Regions from separate parts of the Gordonia sp. SMJS1 genome, predicted to be linked through region 2. Evidence: riboswitches for the same ligand, from Rfam matches in the RefSeq annotation. Region 2 holds a riboswitch; the other holds the start of a gene.
The links. A riboswitch is a leader RNA that binds a small molecule or an ion and turns the genes downstream of it on or off. The one in region 2 is predicted to bind cobalamin.
Positions count from the first base shown of each region.

Region 1: another riboswitch for cobalamin. It lies ahead of QAD21_RS05120 (iron ABC transporter permease); the one in region 2 lies ahead of QAD21_RS08485 (CbtB-domain containing protein).

Region 1 is NZ_CP123381.1:1,115,209-1,125,691, forward strand. It holds gene QAD21_RS05105 (HNH endonuclease signature motif containing protein) at 1-1,315, opposite strand, end outside; gene QAD21_RS05110 (ABC transporter substrate-binding protein) at 1,521-2,600, opposite strand; gene QAD21_RS05115 (ABC transporter ATP-binding protein) at 2,612-3,418, opposite strand; gene QAD21_RS05120 (iron ABC transporter permease) at 3,442-4,521, opposite strand; cobalamin riboswitch at 4,568-4,746, opposite strand; gene QAD21_RS05125 (L-lactate dehydrogenase) at 4,863-5,816, shown strand; gene QAD21_RS05130 (alpha/beta fold hydrolase) at 5,819-6,703, opposite strand; gene QAD21_RS05135 (hypothetical protein) at 6,829-7,221, shown strand; gene QAD21_RS05140 (excalibur calcium-binding domain-containing protein) at 7,372-7,644, shown strand; gene QAD21_RS05145 (AraC family transcriptional regulator) at 7,666-8,142, shown strand; gene QAD21_RS05150 (VOC family protein) at 8,139-8,597, shown strand; gene QAD21_RS05155 (DUF1275 family protein) at 8,648-9,349, shown strand; gene QAD21_RS05160 (DUF2786 domain-containing protein) at 9,360-10,190, shown strand; partial or broken gene QAD21_RS05165 (YhjD/YihY/BrkB family envelope integrity protein) at 10,187-10,483, opposite strand, start outside.
Region 2 is NZ_CP123381.1:1,850,036-1,860,518, reverse strand. It holds gene QAD21_RS08515 (cation-transporting P-type ATPase) at 1-349, opposite strand, end outside; partial or broken gene ppk2 (polyphosphate kinase 2) at 415-1,246, opposite strand; gene QAD21_RS08505 (hypothetical protein) at 1,383-1,724, shown strand; gene QAD21_RS08500 (acyl-CoA dehydrogenase family protein) at 1,773-2,999, opposite strand; gene QAD21_RS08495 (histidine phosphatase family protein) at 3,113-3,610, opposite strand; partial or broken gene QAD21_RS08490 (CbtA family protein) at 3,628-4,457, opposite strand; gene QAD21_RS08485 (CbtB-domain containing protein) at 4,464-4,700, opposite strand; cobalamin riboswitch at 4,736-4,896, opposite strand; gene QAD21_RS08480 (ATP-dependent helicase) at 4,914-9,521, shown strand; gene QAD21_RS08475 (DNA-formamidopyrimidine glycosylase family protein) at 9,530-10,321, shown strand; partial or broken gene QAD21_RS08470 (pyridoxamine 5'-phosphate oxidase family protein) at 10,338-10,483, opposite strand, start outside.

The sequences.
Region 1 (10,483 bases), 730 kb from region 2:
CGTCGGGTCCGGACCGTTCGATGCGGGTGGTGTATTGGCCGGGTTGGTCGCCGACCATCCGGTTATGACGGGGGCAGGCAGGGGCGAGATCATCGATGTCGGTGAGACCGCCCTTGGCCCAGTCCCGTTGTGCGTGGTGGAGTTCGACCTGGGTGGCGGGCTGGTCGCAGCCGGGTGCCGAGCATACTTCCCCGTCGGGGCGGGCGAAGGAGACGAGGCGCTGTTCGCGGGTCGCCAGGCGTTTGCCCCGCCCGAAGTGCAGCGGCACAGCGGTGGCGTCTTTGAAGATCGCCAACCAAGGTTGGACGTCACCGGCCATCGCGATCAGGTCCCGGATGGGCAGCAGGGTGCCGGTGGCGGTGGTGGCGAGTCCGGCTTCTCGGATCAGGTCCCCGAGGTCGGCTTTGACGATCAGTTGCACGGGCAGGCCGCGGTGCGAGGTTCCCAGTGTTCCGTCGGCGAAGCCTGCGGCCAGGGCGGCGTCGAGCGCGTCGTGATTCGTTTGGGCGAGAGTGCGACCGTCGCGGTCGGCTGCGGCGGTCAGGGCGTCGGGGTCGGCGGTGCCGGCCGGGCCTTGGGGCGAGGCGGGGTCGTCGGGGTTGTTGAGTCCGGGTTTGCCCCATACGGCGAACATCATCGTCAGTCGGGCGGCAAGTGCTGGAGTGAGGGTGCCCGATATTTTGGCTGTCCCGTCGGCGCGTTGCCGACCGATCCACAGGCCGCGGCGTCGTTTCTGGTCGGTGTCGTCGGTCAGTGTGCCGTCGGGGTCGAGGTGGGCAAGCAGGCGGGCACCGAGTTGGGTGATCTCGGCGGGGGTGTGGGCTTCGGCGATCTCGGCCATCTGTCGTTCGGCGGCGACTTTGATGTCGTGGTCGATGGTGCCGGGGATGCGGTCGAGGACGTCGAGGGTGGCTTGTACGTGCGCGGTGCCGACCGCGCCTTGTGCGAAAGCTTCGGCGAGGCAGGGGTATTCGGGTGGGAGTACCTCGCCGCCGAGGCTGGTGCGGTGGGCGGTGGCGTCCATCTGCTTACGGCGGCGCATCGGGTTCGACACCCGTAACCGGTGCGTCATGTACTGCATGAGGGAGCGGCAGCCGGCCTTGCGTGGCAGGTCGCGAGCGACGGCCTGATCGATCTGCCGGTCACCGGCGACGGTCAGACGTGCGATGGCGCGTTCGGTCTCCGCGGCCACTTCAGCGAGTTCGGCATCGGTACACGGCGACAGATCCACGGTCTGCAACTCACCGAGGATGCGGTGCAGGTCGGCCACCAACTCGAGGGCACGCGGTCGCCGCGACGCTTGTTCGTCAGACATGGTCACCCCCCGAGAACCGTTGCCGCGAATGTACGTTCGAGTGTACACCGGTGCGAGCGCATTGCAAGCCAAAACTGATGTTGTGCAACGCTATTCAAAGCCGGTAACGTGTCGGTGCCTCGTGGTAGGGGTCCACCGACTTCTCCGTGGGGCGGCGGCATGACGATCGCCGCGGCCCCACGTGTTCAACGGGGCGTCCCGCGACTCACTCCAGCCAGTTGTTGCCCCCGAGGTCCAATTGCGCGAAATCCAGGGACGGGGTGATACCGGATTCCGGTGCTAGGCCGTGGTTCTCGAGAACGCCGCGCATGATCTCGGCGGCGTCGATGTTGAGTGGGCTCGACACCCACATCGCGTACGGCAGGTTCACGAAGCGGTTCTCGCGCACCGCCTTCAGGTTCCGGCTCGCGGGATTCGATCGCAGGGCGGCGATCTTCTCGTCGACCGACTGGCCGGGATAGTCGACGAACACGATGACGTCGGGGTCCGCGGTGGTGAGGCGTTCCCAGCTCACGGCGGTCCAGGTGTCCTCGATGTCCTCGGTCGCGTTGCGCGCGCCCGCGGCGTCGATGATGCCCTGCGGGCCGCCGAAGGATCCGGAGGAAAAGATGGTGTCGGAGACGCTGTCGAAGACGAACACGGTCGGTTTCGCGGCGGGTTGTGGTGCGGCGCGCAGCTTCTCGAGGCGGTCGGCCACCTCGTCGGCCGCGGCGGCGCCCTGCTCGGGATTGCCGGTGAGGGTGCCGATGTTGCGCAGATCGGTGTCGAGCGCGACCCACGGGTCCATGGTGCCGCGCTGCGCCTCGCCCTCGGTCTGCCGGCACGCCTCGGACAACTGGTACACGTCGATGCCGTGTCCGGCGAGGATCTCGGGTGTGATCCCGCGCGACTCGCTCATGCCGTAGTTGTATCCGGCATACAGCACTTGGGGTTTCGCCGCGACGATGTTCTCGAGGGTGGGACGTTCGGTCGCGACCTCGTTCAGCGTGTCGACCTGGGGTCCGTACTCCAGCCGCAGGACGTCCTTGTCCCGGGCGAGCGCGCTGACCGCCACCATGTTGTCACGGGCACCCGCGGCGAGTGCGATCGCGATCATGCCGCCGTCGTTGACGAACAACCGGTCGAGGGGTTGCGGGTAAGCGACGTCGGCTCCGCAATTCGATATGGCGACAGTGCTTTCCGACGCCACAGTGCTGTCGGCACCGCAGGCGGTGGCAGTTCCCAGCGTCAGAGCCGCCGCCACGATGGCGACGGTCGGGTGGACTCGGGACGTACGTATGGTCAAAGGATGTCCTCTCACGGGATGTCTTTCGTCAGAGTGCTGGGGGCGGGTGTGGTGGTGGGAGTGTTCAGGAGCAGATGGGGCAGGCCCGTCGATGGATGGTCGACGACGGTGCCGGACACCTCGAAGACGTCGGCCAGCAGAGCCGGCGTCAGCACCTCGACCGGTGGCCCGTGCACGATGACACCGCCGTCGGAAACCACTGCGACGGAGTCGAAGTGACGCAACACGAGGTCGAGGTCGTGCATCGCCGCGACCACGGTGGCGTCGAGCTCGTCGAGAACCTCCATCAGTCGTAGTCGCCAGGCGGCGTCCAGGTGATTGGTGGGTTCGTCGAGCACCAGGATCGGGGTCTGCTGAGCGAGCGCACGGGCGAGGACGACGCGGTGCCGTTCGCCGCCGGACAGCTGGGTGCACGAGCGGGTGCCCCAGCCGTCGAGCCCGACCTGGATCAACGCGCGATCGACCACCGTCTTGTCGTCGGAACTCCCGGTGGACCAGGCCGACCGGTACGGGGTCCGGCCGAGGCCGACCGCCTCGGCGACCGTCAGCTCCGCGGAGGGCTGTTCCTCCTGGCCGACCACCGCCATCGACATGGCGCGGCGTCGCGAGGGGATGCGGTGGAGGTCGTCTCCGTTCACCTCGACGGTGCCGGCGGCCGGGCGTTCGAGACCGCACAGCGTGCGCAGCAGGGTGGTCTTGCCGGAACCGTTGGGCCCGACGATGGCCAGTCGGGTGCCGGCGGGGACCGCGAGATCGACATCCCGCAGTACGACGCGGCCACCGCGACGGCACGCAAGCGCGTTCGCGCGCAACGACATCGACGATGCGCGGGCGGGATCGGTCACGAGCCACCCCCAAACACGTATTGGCGTCGTCCCATGAGGAACAGGAAGATCGGTGCCCCGATCAGTCCGGTCACGATGCCCAGCGGCATCTCGCGCGGTGCGGCCGCCACCCGCGAGATCACGTCGACCCACACCAGGAAGAGCGCACCGCCGCAGACCGCCACCGGCAACATCGCGCGGTGGGTGGCGCCGACCAGGAGTCGCGCCGCGTGCGGGACGATCAGACCGACGAAGCCGATGCCGCCCGCCACCGCGACGAGCACGCCGACCAGGAGACCCTGGACACCGAACAGCGCGTTGCGCATCGCGCGTACCGGCACGCCCAGCGACGTCGCGGTGTCGGTGCCGGCCGCGTAGGCATCGAGCCAGGAGTGGATGGCGAGCATGGCCACGACGGTGGCCAGCACGACCACCCCGGCGATCTGCACTTTCGCCCAGGTGGCCCCGGCGACGCTGCCGAGCATCCAGAACATCACGTTGTCGGCGGCGTGCGGGTCGGCGGCGGTGAACACCAGCAGCGACGACAATGCCATGAATGCCGACGACAGCACGACGCCGGACAGGATGAGACGGAGCGCGGTCAGCCCGCCCTGGGCGCGGGCCACCAGGTACACCGTGACGGTGGCGGCCAGCGCGCCGAGTAGCGCCCCGCCGGACAGCGCCCAGACGCCCAGTCCCGCGAGCACGCCGAGGGTCATCACCGCGGTGGCCCCGACCGCCGCGCCGGCGGACACACCCAGCAGGTACGGTTCGGCCAGCGGGTTGCGGACCAGGGCCTGCATGAGTGCGCCGGCCAGCGCCAGCCCGGCTCCGACCAGCGCGGCCAGCACGGACCGGGGCAACCGGAGATCCCAGATGATGACGGCGTGCGCGGAGTCGAGCTCGGCCCCGGTCATCCGGCCGACGACGGTGTGCCACACGTCGCCGACGGGGATGGTCTCCGCGCCGAAAGCGGTGGCCAGGGCGATGCTGAGGAGGGTGAGGACGAACAGTACTGCGGCTAGCGGCGTCGACGGGAGTCGCCGGACCGACGGGGCGGTCGCGCTCTCGGTCGTGCCGTCGGTACGACGGGACACGGGTGGTACTGCCTATCGGTCTGGGTATCTGTGCGCGAGATACACGATGGACTCGAGCGAGAACGGCCGGTAATCGGACTCGGGATCGTGGCGCCGGCGCCTTCCCGGGTCGCCCCGGTGTCCGCGCCGAATCCGTCTCCCATACCGTTGCGCGCCAGTCCCGGATTCACACCGGGTTCCCTGACACCCACGTGTGCGGGTGTGACCGTTCTCGGGGCTCACGCTATCAACATCGACCGCCGACCGAACGCGCGGTCGGCGGCGCAGCCCGGACAGCCGACACGCGAGCACCTACGCTGGGTGCCGACGATCGATGAACCCGACGCGGAAACGGTGAAGCGATGGACGTACGAGACACGAAGCTGGCCATCATCGGGGCGGGTGCGGTGGGCACCGCGATCGCCTACTCGTCCCTCATCCGAGGTGTCGCACGGACCATCGCCCTCCTCGACATCAACGCTGCCAAGGTGACCGCCGAGGTGCTCGACATGTCGCATGGCCTCGAGTTCGTGCCCCGCGCGGACATCATCGGATCCGACGACGTGTCGGTGTGTGCGGACGCCGACGTCGTCGTGTTCACCGCCGGCGCGAAGCAGAAGCCCGGGCAGTCGCGCCTCGAATTGGCCGAGGCCACAATCGGTCTGACACGCGCCATCCTCCCCGGGGTCTTGGCGGTGGCCCCGAACGCGATCTATGTGATGGTCACCAATCCCGTCGACATCGTCACCTACGCCGCCCAGGAGATCAGCGGGCTGTCACCGCACCAGGTCTTCGGCTCGGGCACGGTGCTGGACTCGTCCCGGCTGCGATTCCTGATCGCGCAGCACTGCGGGGTCGCGGTGCAGAGCGTGCACTCCTACATCGTCGGCGAACACGGCGACAGTGAGATCCCGCTGTGGAGTTCGGCGTCGATCGGGGGCGTGCCGCTCACCTCGTGGACGCCGCTGCCCGGCCGTCCGGCGATGGACGCCGTTGCGCGCGAACGTATTCACCACGAGGTCGTACATGCCGCGTACACCATCATCGAGGGCAAGGGGGCGACGAACTACGCGATCGGTCTGGCCTCGACGCGCATCGTCGAGGCGATCCTGAACAACGAACACCGGGTGCTGCCGGTGTCGACGCGGGCGGACGGCATCGAGGGGCTCGACGGCGTGTGCCTCTCGTTGCCGACCGTCGTCGACCGCGGTGGTGCCCAGACCCGGCTCGATGTCCCGCTGTCGGACTCCGAGCGGGCGGGTCTGCTGGCATCGGCGGAAACGCTGCGCGGGATGCAGGCGCGGTTCGGGTTCTGACGTCACACGGGGACGGTCCCGCGCAGGAACTCGAGCTGATCGGCGACCACCCGCTCGAAGTCGGCGCCGACGTAGATGTCGAAATGTCCTGCCGGATAACGAATCACTCGCGCTGCCGGGGCGCGGCGGGCGTACCGGGCAGTCGGTCCGGCCGGCGCCACGGTGTCCTCGTCGCAGATGCACACGAGCGTGGGACAGGTGAGCTTTCGCAATGACCGACCAGGCGTGTGCAGCGGGATGGCGAGACCGACCCGCGCGGCGACCTCGTTGATGAACTCCAGGTCGTCGGGCACCAGCGGCAGGTATCCCGACACCGCGTCGGGTGCCGTCATCAAGGCGGCCGAGCCGGACGCACCGGCGAGGCCGACGGTGACCGGCGGACGGCCCAGTGCCGAACCCGCCAGATCCGCGAGCGCGCGCACGGTCACCTTTGCCCCGGACGCCACTCCCAGGGCAGCGGTGGAGGCTGTTCCACTGGTGAAGGGGCACTGGGAAATCACCGCGGCCACCCGGCCGTCGCGTTCGCCCGCGACGAGGGCGTGTCCGCCGCCGAAGGAGGTGCCCCACAGCACTATCCGTGAGGTGTCGACACCGCTGAGTGTTCGGGCGAAGGCGATTGCCGCGGCCCAGTCGTCGAGTTGGCGGCGAATGGACAGCAGCTGTCGCGGTTCGCCGTCGCTGTCACCGAAGTGGCGGTAGTCGAACACCAGGCACGAGTATCCCGCGGCGGTGAAACGCTCGGCGAACGCGTCCAGGCGCATCCGCCGGACCGCACCGAGCCCGTGTGCCATCACGATGACCGGTGCCGGAGTGGTTCCCTCGGGCCGGTACCACCAGGCCCGGCATGTCGTCCCGGACGAATCGAACTCGACGTCGTTCCTGCTCATCGTTCCCCCGCTGTCGGTGATTGCCTGGCCGGACTGTACCAATACGCGTTGTCGGATGGCAGGCTTGCCGGAGGCTGTGGAAAGCGAGATGGAACCCGACGTCGACGCTGCTAGCGTCTGCCGTCGTGAAGAGATTGATAGCGGGGGCGTTGATCGCCGGAACAGCAGTACTCGGATTGACTGTGGGCGCGGGTGATTCCAGCGCCAAGATCAAGCCGGGCAACTACAAACATCAGCAGCTCATCTACGGGGTCATCCCGACTCCGGAGTCGAACGTCCGGGTCATCGGCAACGGGTTGTACACCGACTACTACGGACTCGGACCGTGGAATCTGTCGCGTCAGCAGATCCAGCACACGAAGAGTGGTGGCGTCGTCGCGTTGACCGCGGACCCGCCCGTGCAGTGGTACCAACGGGTCGAGTATCGGCGTACCAAGAACGGTTACGTCGGCACGACGTACATCTACGGTGGTATCCCGCTGGGTAACGTCCTGCTCAAGGAACAACCCCGCCGCTGACCCCGCGCCTTCCGATCCCGGGTCCGGCCGACGGCGTGTCCGTCGGCCGGACCAATCTTCGCGTCGCATGCGCTTTTCGCCGGCTGGAACCCGTAGTGTCACCTAGTCACGTTGAGGTGTCGGGGGACACTACGAAGAAGGTCAAGCACGATGCGTTGCTCGCGAAAGATGGTTCTCGGATTCCTGGCCGCGGCGTCGATGACGGTCGCTCCGCTGATGGTGGCGGCACCCGCCTCGGCGGCTACCGACTACGGCAATTGCACCGAACTGCGCGGCGACTACCCGCACGGTGTCGGCAAGACCGGCGCCGTCGACTCGACGTCGGGTACGCCGGTCACGACGTTCACCGTCGACGACGAACTGTACGAGGCGAACTCCGAGAGCGACCGCGACGGGGACGGCATCGCCTGCGAGAAGCACTGAGCGTGCGTCACACTGGGTGACGTGTTCACCCAGGTCGAGGACGAGAACCGCCGGTTGCTCCGTGCGCGCGACGCCATCGACCGCTCCTACGCCGACGACCTCGACATCGCAACGCTCGCCCGCATCGCGCTGATGTCGCCGTCGCACTTCATCCGCCGGTTCCGGGCCGTGTTCGGGGAGACGCCGCACCGCTACCTGCAGCGTCGGCGCATCGAGCGGGCCTGTGCCCTCCTTCGGACCACCGACGTCCCGGTGCTCGACGTCGCGTTGCTGGTCGGCTACGACAGTCCTGGCACGTTCGGCCGGACGTTCAGCCGAATCGTCGGCTCCAGTCCCACGGCCTACCGGCAGCGTGTCGCTCCGATTCCCGTTCCCGGTTGCTTCGTGCGCCGGTGGACCAGGCCGAGCGATGCTGCCACCGGGGTCCCGCGAGCGGCCGAAGTGAGCGATTTCGGAGAAGCGCCGGCCGGGCCGCCGGTCGTATCGTCGGGCGCATGATCAACGGCATCGGTATCCATTCCGTCTACGTCCTCGATCAGGACGTCGCACTCGACTTCTACGTCGGCACACTCGGTTTCACGGTCGACACCGACGTCGACATGGGTTTCATGCGGTGGTTGACGATCGCGCCGCCCGGTCAACCCGACCGGCTCATCCTGCTCGAGAAGCCCGGGCCGCCCGCGCTTTCCGACGAGACCGCCGCGAAGATCCGCGACCTCGTGACGCAGGGGGCGATGCCGGTGACGATCCTGTCGACCGACGATTGCCGCGGCACCCACGCGGCGCTCGTCGCACGCGGCGTCGAGTTCACCCAGGACCCCGAAGACCAGCCCTACGGCACCGATTGTGCGTTCCGGGACCCGTTCGGCAATGCGTTGCGAATGACCCAGCGGGCCGTCGCCGCCCGGCCGATCCGAGCCGAGGACATCGCCTGCTGGGCACCGGACGATTGACCTGGTCCGCCGACCATCCCGACCGGCACGCAGGCGTTAGATTCGTGCCCATGGCGGTCCGACTCGACAAGTACCTGAGCAGCAACCACCCGGACATCGCGATCGCGGCGGCGTTGCTGTTCCTGGCCGGGCTCATCGACGCCATCGCGTTCGTCGTGCTCAAGGGCAGCTTCGTCGCGTTCATGTCCGGCAACTCGACGATCCTGGGAGCGTCGACCGCCGCGGGCCGGTGGTCGACGATCGCGATCGTCGCCGGACTCGTCGCGGCCTTCTTCGGCGGGGCCGTGGGCGGCGCGGCACTCGGTCGCTGGGGCGGACAGCACTCGCCGGTCTGGGTTCTCGTGGCCGTGACGGTGACGCTTCTCGCCGGCACCGTTGTCGCGCTGACCGCGTCGCCGACGGCCGGGATGATCGTGGTGGCGACGGCGACCGGCGCGATCAACTCGGCACTGTCGCACACCTCGACGGTGCCGGGCGGCTTGACGTACGTCACCGGCACGCTGGTGAAGTCCGCGCACGAGCTGGTCGCCTCGCTGGGTACCGATCGACCGTGGGCGTGGCTGGCGGTGTTCTGGATGTGGCCGGTGTTCGTCCTGGGCGCGGTGTGCGGCGGTTTCGCAGAACGTCACTGTGGTGTCGCCGGGTTGTGGGCCGGGGTCGCGATCGCCGCCTGCACCCTCCTCCTGCGGGTTACCGAGACGTTGTCTCGGGGCAATTCGCGCTCAGATGGAACCGAACGGGCCGCTGGATAGTCTGAAACATATGCGCGACGACAAGCTGCTCACCCGGATCTCCGCCCTTCTCCGTCAAGCGGAGAACACCGACAACGAGCACGAGGCCGAGACCTTCATGCAGGCCGCCCAGCGGCTCGCGACGGCGTCGTCGATCGACCTGGCGGTGGCGCGTGCCCACGACCCCGCGGCGCGCAAGAAGGTCACCCCGATCAGTCGACAGATCGCGATCGGCGAGCCCGGCAAACGCGGACTGCGGACCTATGTGCAGCTCTTCGTTGCCATCACCGCCGCCAACGACGTGACCGTCGACGTGGCGAGCAACTCGACCTTCGTGCTCGCCTACGGGTACGAAGCCGACATCGACGCCTGCGAGGCCCTCTACACGTCGCTGATCGTGCAGATGGTCGCGGCCAGCGACGCCTACCTGCGGTCGGGTGCCTACAAGGGCGAGACGTTCGCGCGGGTCGTCACCCGCGGGAACGGGTGGCGTGCCCGGCGGGTGATCGAGGAGAAGCCGTTGTCGCCGATCACGGCGCGGCTCAACTTCCAGTCGGCGTTCGCCGAACGCATCGGCAAGCGTCTCGCCGAGGCCCGCGACGCCGCGCGTGCGGAGGCCCTGGCCGCCGAACGCGACTCCGGGGAGACCACGCGCTCGACGGCGGTCGCGTTGCGCAACAAGGAGATCGAGGTCACCGACTTCTACCGGACCGAGTCGAGTGCCCGCGGGACGTGGCGTCCGTCGAGCGCCTCGGCCGGCTACTCGGAGGCCGCACGCCGCGCCGGCGACCGCGCGGGACGTCGCGCGAAGATCGGTGCCGACCGCGAGTTCGGCGGTGCTCGAGGTGCTTTGGAGGGTTAGGGCTCCATGCGCGTGGGTGGGGCGTCCACCGGACTCCCGGAAGGCCGGTCGTACCAGGATGCAGATGGGTGCGGGACAAACGGTGTCCGGTGTGCCGGCCCACCGCCGCACCCACCGGCCCAGACGACCCTCGTCCGTTGCCACGGCGTGCACGACGATGGCGGTGACGACGAGGATGAGTGCGAACACGAACAGCCAGCTGATCGCGACGAAGACGACACCGAGGGTGCCGTAACTGCGAATGGTGCCCGCCGCGAGCGTCGGCAGTGCGACGCGGCTGCCGGCGAGCAGGG
Region 2 (10,483 bases):
CCTGCCGAGTGCCCAGCACCAGGTTGAGCACCACCAGGGCGGCGACCACCAGCGCGGTCGAGACCTCCGCGATCACCAGGCTGACGATCACCACGGCGATCAGCATCAGGTTCATCGGATCCTTGAGCTGCAGCAGCACCAGTGCAGCCACCGACGGGGCCGGTTCCGCGGCGATCACGTTGTCGCCGAACCGCGTCCGTCGGTCGTCGATCTCGGCCGACGACAGTCCACCGGTGCTGTCGGACTCGAGCGCCGACACGACGGATTCGACGTCCTGGACGTGCCAGGCCGGTGCGGGGGCGTCGTCCTCCCGACGTTCCGGTGACGACGGCGGGCGTGCGATGGCCATACAACTCTCCTGCCTCGGGCTCGGGCGGTGTCGTGACTACTCGACTGCGGTTCGGTTTCGGGTCGTCAATACGGGGTCGGGATCCAGTGCAGGGCCTGCTCGGGTGGCCGATAGTCCTTGGCCTTCTGCCGCTTCGGCAGTTCGATCCGGGGACGTTCGAGCGGCGTGTAGGGAACCTGACCGAGAAGGTGCTCGATCACATTCAACCGACCCCGTTTCTTGTCGTCGGTGGAGACGACATACCAGGGCGCCCAGCCCGTGTCGGTGAACCGGAACATCTCGTCGCGGCCGCGAATAGTCGTACCAGCGGCTGTAGGACGCGAGGTCCATGTCGGAGAGCTTCCAGATCTTCCGCGGATCGTCGATCCGGCTCTGCAGGCGAAGGGTCTGCTGTTCCTCGCTGATCTCGAGCCAGTACTTGAGCAGGATGATCCCCGACTCGACCATCGACCGTTCCACCGTGGGCACCTGTTCCAGGAACTGGTGTGCCTGCTTCTCCGTGCAGAATCCGAGCACTCGTTCGATGCCGGCCCGGTTGTACCAACTGCGGTCGAAGATGACGACCTCGCCGGCCGCGGGCAGATGCGGAATGTACCGCTGGAGGTACATCTGCGACTTCTCCCGTTCGGTGGGAGCGGGCAGCGCGACCACGCGGAAGACCCGCGGGCTCACCCTGGCCGTGATCGCCTTGATGACTCCGCCTTTGCCCGCCGTGTCCCGGCCCTCGAAGACGATGCAGACCTTCGCCCCGGTCGCACGGACCCATTCCTGCATGGCGACCAACTCGGCGTGCAGCGGTTCGAGATGCTTGCGGTACTTCTTGCCCGACATCGGGCCCGCCGGGCCGCCGTGATCCGGGCCTCGGAGTTCACCCGAGGACGATGAGTAATCTGGCATGGCCGTACGCTCCCGTGGCTGGACCGAATGACTAACTGGTCATTCTGTGCCACGTCCGAGGCATCCGCGCGGTAACCGACGAAGAGGACGCGCAATTGTCGTGGCAGGTACGGAGCACACCGTCGCATGCTCGATCGTGACCAGTCGTTTCCCCGATGAGCCTGCAGCCGCAAAGGTTTTCCCGCAGAATGTCCCAATGGCTCGGGTTGAGGAGATGCTCGAAGTCGAACAGGTGATTCGTCGCCTGATCGCACGGTTTCCGGTTATGGCTGTCGACGACATCGACGCACGTGTGCACGCCGTCTACGGACGATTCGCCGACTGCAAGGTCAGGATCTTCGTGCCGTTGCTGATCGAGAAGGCGGCTCGACGCGACATAGAGGACTTCCTGGCACAGCCGGACCACCTGACGCTCGTGTCGCCGACGCCCGGCACCACGCCGCAGACGGTCGAGGTCCGGGCCGGCGAGGTCGCCTGAACCCGGCCCGATCGTGTCGGCATGGTCCGACACGACCGGGCCTGTTCGTCAGCCCCGCAGCAGCCCCTTGGCGACGTGGGTCACCTGGATCTCGTTGCTGCCGGCGTAGATCATCAGCGACTTGGCGTCGCGCGCAAGCTGCTCCACGCGATACTCGGCCATGTAACCGTTGCCGCCGAACAACTGCACCGCCTCCATCGCGACGTCGGTGGCCGCCTTCGACGAGTAGAGCTTCATCGCCGACGCCTCGGACAAGCTCAGCGGCTTGCCCGCCTTGCCCCGCTCGAGGGCACTGAAGAGCATGTTCTGGACGTTGATGCGCGCGACCTCCATCTCGGCCAGCTTGAGCTGGATGAGCTGGAACTGTGCGATCTCCTGGCCCCACAGCTTGCGGTTCTTCGCGTAGTCGATCGAAAGATGTTGCGCCTCGTTGATGATGCCCAGCGACAGGGCCGCGATCCCGACCCGCTCCGCGGTGAAACCGGCCTTGGCGCCTTCGGATCCGCGCGCGTCCGAACCGGTGTCCTCGGTCTCGCCGAGCAGGCGGTCCTTGCCGACGCGCACGTTGTCGAAGAACAGCTCGCCCGTCGGCGAACTCATCATGCCCATCTTCTTGAACGGCTTGCCCTGGGTCAGTCCCGGCATCCCCTTGTCGAGGACGAACGACAGGACCTTACGGTCCCGCATCGGGGTGCCGCTGCCGTCGTCGAGCTTGGCGAACACGACGATGGTGTCGGCGTAGGGGCCATTGGTGATGAAGGTCTTCTGCCCGTTGAGGATGTAGTCGTCACCATCGCGACGGACCGTTGTCTTCATACCGCCCAGCGCGTCCGATCCGGAGTCGGGTTCGGTGATCGCCCAGGCGCCGACCTTCTCCATCGTGACCAGTTCGGGCAGCCACCGCTTCTTCTGGGCGAGCGTGCCCTTGCCGCGGATGGTCGAGGCGGTCAGGCCCATGCTCACGCCCAGGGATGCGACGAGACCGAGACAGACCCCCGCCAGTTCGATGTTGACCATCATGAACATCGAGCCGCCCATACCGCCGCCGTCGCCCGAGGGCTTCTTCTTCTCCCCGTTGGCCTCGGCCTCGAGTTCCTTCTCGAGAGCGTCCTTGGCCATCGCGTCGACACCGAAGCTCGACAGCAGTTTGCGAGTGATGTCGTAGGGCGGCAGCGTGCCGGATTCGAGTTCGTCGAGATGTGGCCGGATCTCCTTGTCGATGAACGCCCGCAGGGCGTCCCGAACCATCAGATCTTCTTCGGACCACTCGAACATCGTCACACTCCCAGACCGGTGTCCGCGCAGGGGCGAACACGTTTCAGTTTTGTCGTCCCCAACTGTGTCAGGAGTCACTGCCGATGTCTAGGTACGTCGTCGCAGATCTGTTCCTACCGAGCATCGGTGCAGGTGTAGAGGGTGGCCGGACGCACCTCCCGCGCGAAGAACCCGTCCGCATCGACGCACAGCAGGGCCTGCGCCACCGGCATCGCGACCACCACGTAGCCATCGCCGTGCTCGGCCTGCCCGGCACGCCAGGCATGGACTCGGTCGACGAACTGCGCGACACTCTCACCCCCGTGCGGGCGGGCCTCCGGGTCGGTGAACCACCCGCCGAGGTCGACGGGGTCGATCTCCTCCGGGGACAGGCCCGACCACGCACCGACATCGAGCGTCCGCAGCGCGTCGTCGACGATGAGGCCGCCTGTCGCGCCGAGTATCTCGGCGGTGGCGCGGGTCGCCGCCTCCGGGCCGCAGATGTCGATCGGGCGGGTGAGCGACGCGCTCAGAGCGAGCACGTCGCGTCGACCACGCTGATCGAGAACCGGGTCACCGCCGAACCGCACCGACCGGTTGGGGCCGGTGCGACCGGCGGTGATGATCTGCATTCCGGGCAGTGATCGCCTCAGTTCGGCACGGAGACCGCGCGAGCGCGGTCAGTCGCCTGCGACCGGGCCATCGCCCCCACGATCAGAGCGAACGAGACGGTGAGAACCGTCCACAGAATGACCTGGTTGGCGATCGCATACACCCGGAAATCCCCGATCACGTCACCGGGAAAGCCCGGGAACACGATCTGTCCGGCGTCGTCGCGGACCGGGCCGGGGACCTCGCTGAACGACGGCAGGAAGGCGAGCACGATCGCGATGCCGGCCAGATAGGCGACCGTGGCCGCGACCGCCGAGACCAACCCACCGATGCGCGGGCGCAACCACGACGCCAGGACCACCGCCGCGATGGCGAGGATCACCGACGACACGGTGATGGTGAGGAAGGCACCGGTTCGTTCGCCGATGGTGTCGTCGTCGCCGACGGCGGGTGGGTTCGCCGGGTAGGCGAAGAACGGGACGGCGAAGACGGCGACGAAACCGATGCCGCCGAGCACGCCCGCGACCGCACGGGGATCCGTGGCCGGATGACGGCTGCCGACGTGGCTCCACAAGACCGTGAACGCCACCGCGAAGAACGCGCCCATGCACACCGCGAACACGACGTTGCCGATCCCCGCGCCGAGGTTCTCCTGCATCGCGCGGGTGAACAACTCTCCGCCCTCACCATGGGTGTGACCACCCGGTTCGGCGGCATGGGCCAGGGCCTCCTCGGCCGCCGAGCGGGCGCTCTCGTAGTCGATGGCCTTGCCCACGACGGGTTCGAGGTAGAACGCGCGAACACGAACGAGACGATGCCGGCGATCAGACCTGCGAGCAGGCCGGCGCCGATGAACTTCTTCTCCATGTCGACTCAGTGGCAGGGGAAGCCGAGGAAATGGCGGGCGTCGTGCACGAACTCGTGCACGTGGGTGTCGGAGCCGAAGACCGACACGACCCCCTGGTCGTAACCGAGGAAGTAGTACGCCAGCCCGGCGAGCAGCACGGTCAGGCTGAGCCAGAGCGCCGCGCTCGCGACGGAGATGTTCGGTACGGGCAGGGCACGGGCCGGGGCGACCGGTGATGCCGCCTCGGTACGGGGAGCTGTCATGGTGGGTCCTTTCGCCGATCTCGCGTCGGAGAGTTCACGGGTGGTGCACGCCGGCACGGCATCCTGACTCACGCATGCCCCGTCACGTCGACCGTGTCGATCTGGGCTGCGTTCACAGTGGCGCGACCGTTCCGGACTCTCACCGGATTCCCCGTACAGGCGTGAGGAGACTGTATACCGCGTTCTGTCGTACGAGTGCGACATAGTGGAGAGATGCCCCGCCCCTCGGTGCTCGACCGCTTCACCGCCCCCACCCGGCGGTGGTTCTCGGGTGCGTTCACCGCGCCCACCGCTGCGCAGAAGGGCGCCTGGACCTCCATCGCCGACGGCGCGAACACCTTGGTCATCGCACCGACCGGGTCCGGGAAGACCCTGGCCGCGTTCCTCTGGGCTCTCGATCGGCTCGCCGCCGACGCCGGCAATCGTCCCGCGGGCACCAAGGTCGTCTACATCTCGCCGTTGAAGGCGCTGGCAGTCGACGTCGAGCGCAACCTGCGCGCACCGCTGACCGGCATCACCCGGGCGGCCCAGGAGCTGAACCTTCCGGAGCCCAACATCACCGTGGGCGTGCGGTCGGGCGACACCTCCGCCGCCGATCGGCGTGCGCTGGTCAAAACCCCACCCGACATCCTCATCACCACCCCCGAGTCGCTGTACCTGATGCTCACCTCGGCCGCGCGGGAGAGTCTCACCGGCGTGGAGGCGATCATCGTCGACGAGGTCCACGCGGTCGCCGCGACCAAACGAGGTACCCATCTCGCGCTGACCCTCGAGCGCCTCGACGAACTGCTGGACAAACCCGCCCAGCGGATCGGCCTCTCGGCGACGGTCCGCCCGCCCGAGGTGGTCGCGGGGTTCCTGTCCGGCGCCGCGCCGTGCCAGGTGGTCAAACCGAAGGCCGACAAGACATTCGACCTGCGCGTCGACGTCCCCGTCGAGGACATGGCCAACATCCCGCCGCCGGTGTCCGATGCCGACCCCGCGGCGCTGGACGACGCGTTCTCGCCGACTGCCGGCTCGTTGTGGCCGTACGTCGAGGCCTCGATCGTCGACCAGATCGAGGCGAACCGCGCCACGATCGTCTTCGCCAACTCCCGACGCCTCGCCGAGAAGCTCACCGCTCGGCTCAACGAGATCCACGCCGAGCGCCACGGCGAGCCTGCCGAACCGACCGGCAATCCGTCGGTCGCGGGCGGCGCCCCGGCGTTCGTGATGGGCAGCGGCGCGAGCTCCGGCGCCGAGCCGGTTCTCGCCCGCGCCCATCACGGCTCGGTCAGCAAGGAGCAGCGCGCCCAGATCGAGGACGACCTGAAGGCCGGCCGCCTCTCGTGTGTGGTGGCCACCAGCTCACTCGAACTCGGCATCGACATGGGTGCGGTCGATCTCGTCATCCAGGTGGAGTCCCCGCCGTCGGTGGCGAGTGGACTGCAGCGGATCGGCCGCGCCGGGCACCAGGTCGGCGAGATCAGCCAGGGCATCCTCTACCCCAAGCACCGCACCGATCTGCTGCACTGCACGGTGACGGTGGGCCGGATGCTCGACGGCGCGATCGAGGAGATCAAGGTCCCGCAGAATCCGCTCGACATCCTCGCCCAGCAGACCATCGCGGCGGCCGCGGTCGACGACCTCGAGGTCGATCACTGGTACGAGGTCGTCCGGCGCGCGGCGCCCTACCGCGAACTGGGCCGGGGCGTCTTCGACGCGACCCTCGACCTGATCGCGGGCCGCTTCCCGTCCGACGAGTTCGCCGAACTGCGCCCCCGGGTGAACTGGGACCGCGACGCCGGAGTCATCACCGGCCGGCGCGGCGCCCAGCGGCTCGCCGTCACCTCGGGCGGTTCCATACCCGACCGCGGACTCTTCGGCGTGTTCATGGTCGGCGAGAAGGCCACTCGCGTAGGCGAACTCGACGAGGAGATGGTCTATGAGTCCCGAGTCGGCGATGTGTTCGCGCTGGGCGCCACCAGTTGGCGGATCGAGGACATCACCCACGACCGCGTACTCGTCTCCCCCGCGTTCGGTCAACCGGGCCGGTTGCCGTTCTGGATCGGTGACGCGATCGGACGCCCCGCCGAACTGGGCGCCGCGATCGGTGCCTTCACCCAGTCGGTCGCCGATCCCGGGAAGCTCGACGACCAGGCAGACCGGCTCGGGCTCACCGAGAACGCCCGCAGCAACCTCGCGACACTCATCGCCGAGCAGCGCGAGGCGACCGGACACCTGCCCACCGATCGCACGCTGGTCGTCGAGAGGTTCCGCGACGAACTCGGCGACTGGCGGGTGATCCTGCACTCCCCCTACGGCTTACGTGTACACGCCCCCTGGGCCAGTGCCATCTCGCAGCGCCTGCTGGAGACCCTCGGCATCGAGGGCGCCACCACCGCCTCCGACGACGGCATCATCCTGCGGATGCCCGACACCGACGACGCCCCTCCCGGAGCCGATGTGTTCCTCCTCGACCCCGACGAGGTCGAGCAACTCGTGACCGACGGTCTGGCCGACTCGTCGATGTTCGCGTCCCGTTTCCGCGAATGCGCCGCCCGCGCCCTGCTCCTGCCGCGCCGGGATCCGGGCCGGCGCGCCCCGCTGTGGCAACAGCGCCAGCGCAGCGCCCAACTGCTCTCTGTCGCATCCAAATTCCCCGACTTCCCGATCGTGCTCGAAGCCGTCCGCGAATGCCTGCAGGACGTCTACGACCTCCCCGCCCTGCTCGATCTGCTGAACCGCATCCGCACGCGCCGGATCCGGGTGGTGGAGACCGAGACCCAAAGCCCCTCTCCCTTCGCCGCGTCGCTGCTGTTCGGGTACGTGGGTGCGTTCATGTACGCCGACGACGCGCCGCTCGCCGAGCGCCGCGCGGCCGCCCTCTCCCTCGACACCAGCCTGCTGGCCCAGTTGCTCGGGCGCGTCGACCTGCGCGAGCTCCTCGATCCGGCGGTCATCGCCGACGTGATCGCCCGGCTCCAACGCCTGTCCCCCGAGCGTCAGGCGCGCGACGCCGAGGACATCGTCGACCTGCTGCGATGGCTGGGCCCGCTCACCACCGAGGAGGTCGCGGCCCGGTATCGCGGCGACGAGCCGGCCGCCGACCTGCTCACCGAGCTGCACCGGGTCGGGCAGATCATCTCGGTCAACCACAACGCACGTGCGCTGTGGGCGGCCATCGACGACACCGCCCGCCTCCGTGACGCTCTCGGGGTGCCCGCACCTCTCGGCATCCCGGCGGCCTATCTCGAGGAGGTGCCCGACCCAGTCGGAGACCTCATCGGCCGGTACGCCCGCACCCATGGCCCGTTCACCGTGCCCGAGGCCTCCGCTGCTCTGGGTATCGCGACCGGGGTCGTGCGCGACACCCTCAACCGTCTCGCATCGGAGCGACGCGTCGTCGAGGGTGACTTCCTGCCCGACGCCGGTATCGGCCCCCGGGACGGGCAATGGTGTCACGCCGACGTGCTGGGTCAGATCCGACGCGGTTCCCTGGCGGCGAGCCGCGCCGAGGTGGCTCCCGTCGGTACCGACGTCCTCACCCGGTTCCTCCTCGACTGGCAGCACGCGTCGTCGGGCACCCAGCTCCGGGGTGTCGACGGGGTGGCGACGGTCATCGACCAGCTGGCCGGGTTCCCGCTGCCGGCGTCCGCGTGGGAGTCCCTCGTACTGCCGGCCCGGGTGTCCGATTACGCAGCGCCGATGCTCGACGAACTGCTCAGCGCCGGTGAGGTCATCTGGTCCGGACACGGCCGCATCGGGAACTCCGACGGCTGGGTGGCGCTGCATCCCGCGGACGTCGCCGTCCTGACGCTGCCCGACGCCGACGAGATCGACACCACCCCGGTCCACGACGGGGTCACCGCCGCACTCGAACCCGGTGGTGCCCTGCGGTTCCCACAGATCGCCGCCGACATCAGCACCGGCACCACCACGCCGGCCGCCGACATCGAGAGTGCCCTGTGGGACCTCGTGTGGGCGGGCCGGGTCAGCAACGACAGCTTCGCGCCCGTCCGCGCCCTGCTGCAACCGCGGCGCAGCCCGTCCGCACCGCGCTCGGCGCCCGCGCATCGGGCACGCGGGCGCGCACCCCGGCTCCGGGCCGGCCTGTCGGCCCGGTACCTCACCGAACACTCCGTCGCTCCCCCGGTGTCGCCGACGGCGAGTGGCCGCTGGTTCGCCCTCGACCACCCGTCCACCGAGCCGACCATCGCCACGCAGGGCCTCTGCGATCAGTTGCTGACCCGATACGGCGTGATCACGCGCGGGAGCGTGGTCTCGGAGGAGGTGACCGGCGGCTTCGCGCGGGTCTACAAGGCGCTCACCGTGTTCGAGGACAACGGACATGTTCGTCGCGGCTACTACGTCGACGGCCTCGGCGGGGCGCAGTTCGCCTCGCCGGCCACGGTCGACGAATTGCGCCGGCATGCGCTGCCCGATCGCAAAGCGCCCCGCGAGGCAACCGTGCTGGCCGCGACGGACCCGGCCAATCCCTACGGGGCGGCGCTCGAGTGGCCGGCGTCTCGCGACGCCGAGGCCGGTCACCGCCCGGGCCGCAAACCGGGGGCGCTCGTGGTGATCGTCGACGGTGACGTGGTGTGTTTCGTCGAACGCGGCGGCAAGACGCTGCTGACGTTCAGCGACTCGATCCCGCGGCTGGAGTCGGCCGCAGGCGCGCTGGTCGCACTGGTCCGGCGGGGCCGGATCGCGCGTCTGACGATCGACCACATCGACTCGGAACCCGTGCGCGCCACCGACTTCGGCAAGGTGCTCGTCGAAGCGGGATTCTCGACGACCCCGCGCGGCATCCGGCTGCGTTTCGGTGATCATGCCTGAGGTGGACCATGCCTGAGGGCGACACCGTCTACGCGGCCGCCGCACGACTGCGGGCGGGGCTCGCGGGACGGGTGCTCGAGTCGTCGGACTTCCGCATCCCGTCGCTGGCCACCGCGGACCTCTCCGGACGCGAGGTCCTCGCGGTGCGATCGGTGGGCAAGCACCTGCTGATCGACGTCGCCGAGAGCGGTCCGGGTGTCGGCGACACCCTCAGCATCCACTCGCATCTGAAGATGGAGGGGGCCTGGCACGTTCATCCTCGCGGGCAACGGTGGCGGCGGCCCGCCTATCAAGCGCGTGCGGTCCTGCGAACTGCCGACCACGAGGCCGTGGGTTTCGACCTGGGGGTCCTTGAACTCCTCGCCGACCCGGACGCGGCGCTCGCCTACCTCGGTCCCGACCTGCTCGCCGACGACTTCGATCGTGAAGAGGCGATCCGGCGACTCGCCGCGCACCCCGACGAGACCATCGGGTCGGCACTCCTCGATCAACGCCTCATCGCGGGGATCGGCAACGTCTTCCGCAGTGAGATCTGCTTCCTCCGCCGTGTCCTCCCCACCCGGCCGGTGGGCGAGGTGGATCTCGGCCCGGTGGTCGATCTCAGCCGGCGTCTCCTGTGGGCCAACCGGATGCGCTCGGCGCGCACCACCACGGGCAACACCTCACCCAACGCGCGGATGTGGGTGTACGGCCGTCACGGTCGGTTGTGCCGGCGCTGTGCGACCCCGGTGAAGCGCGGCGAACTCGAATCCCCCGGCGGGGAGCGCTCGGTCTACTGGTGTCCCCGGTGTCAGATCTGAGGCGGCCGAGGCCCCCTCACACGGGGTAGCGCTCGGGCTCGGCCGAACTCGAAGCGGCGGGCGGTGATCGAGTCGACCGCGATCTCCACGTAGTTGTACTTCATCGTGGCGATCCACGGGCGCAGCGGCAGCTGGTCGGCCGCCTCGATCTCGTGGAGCGAC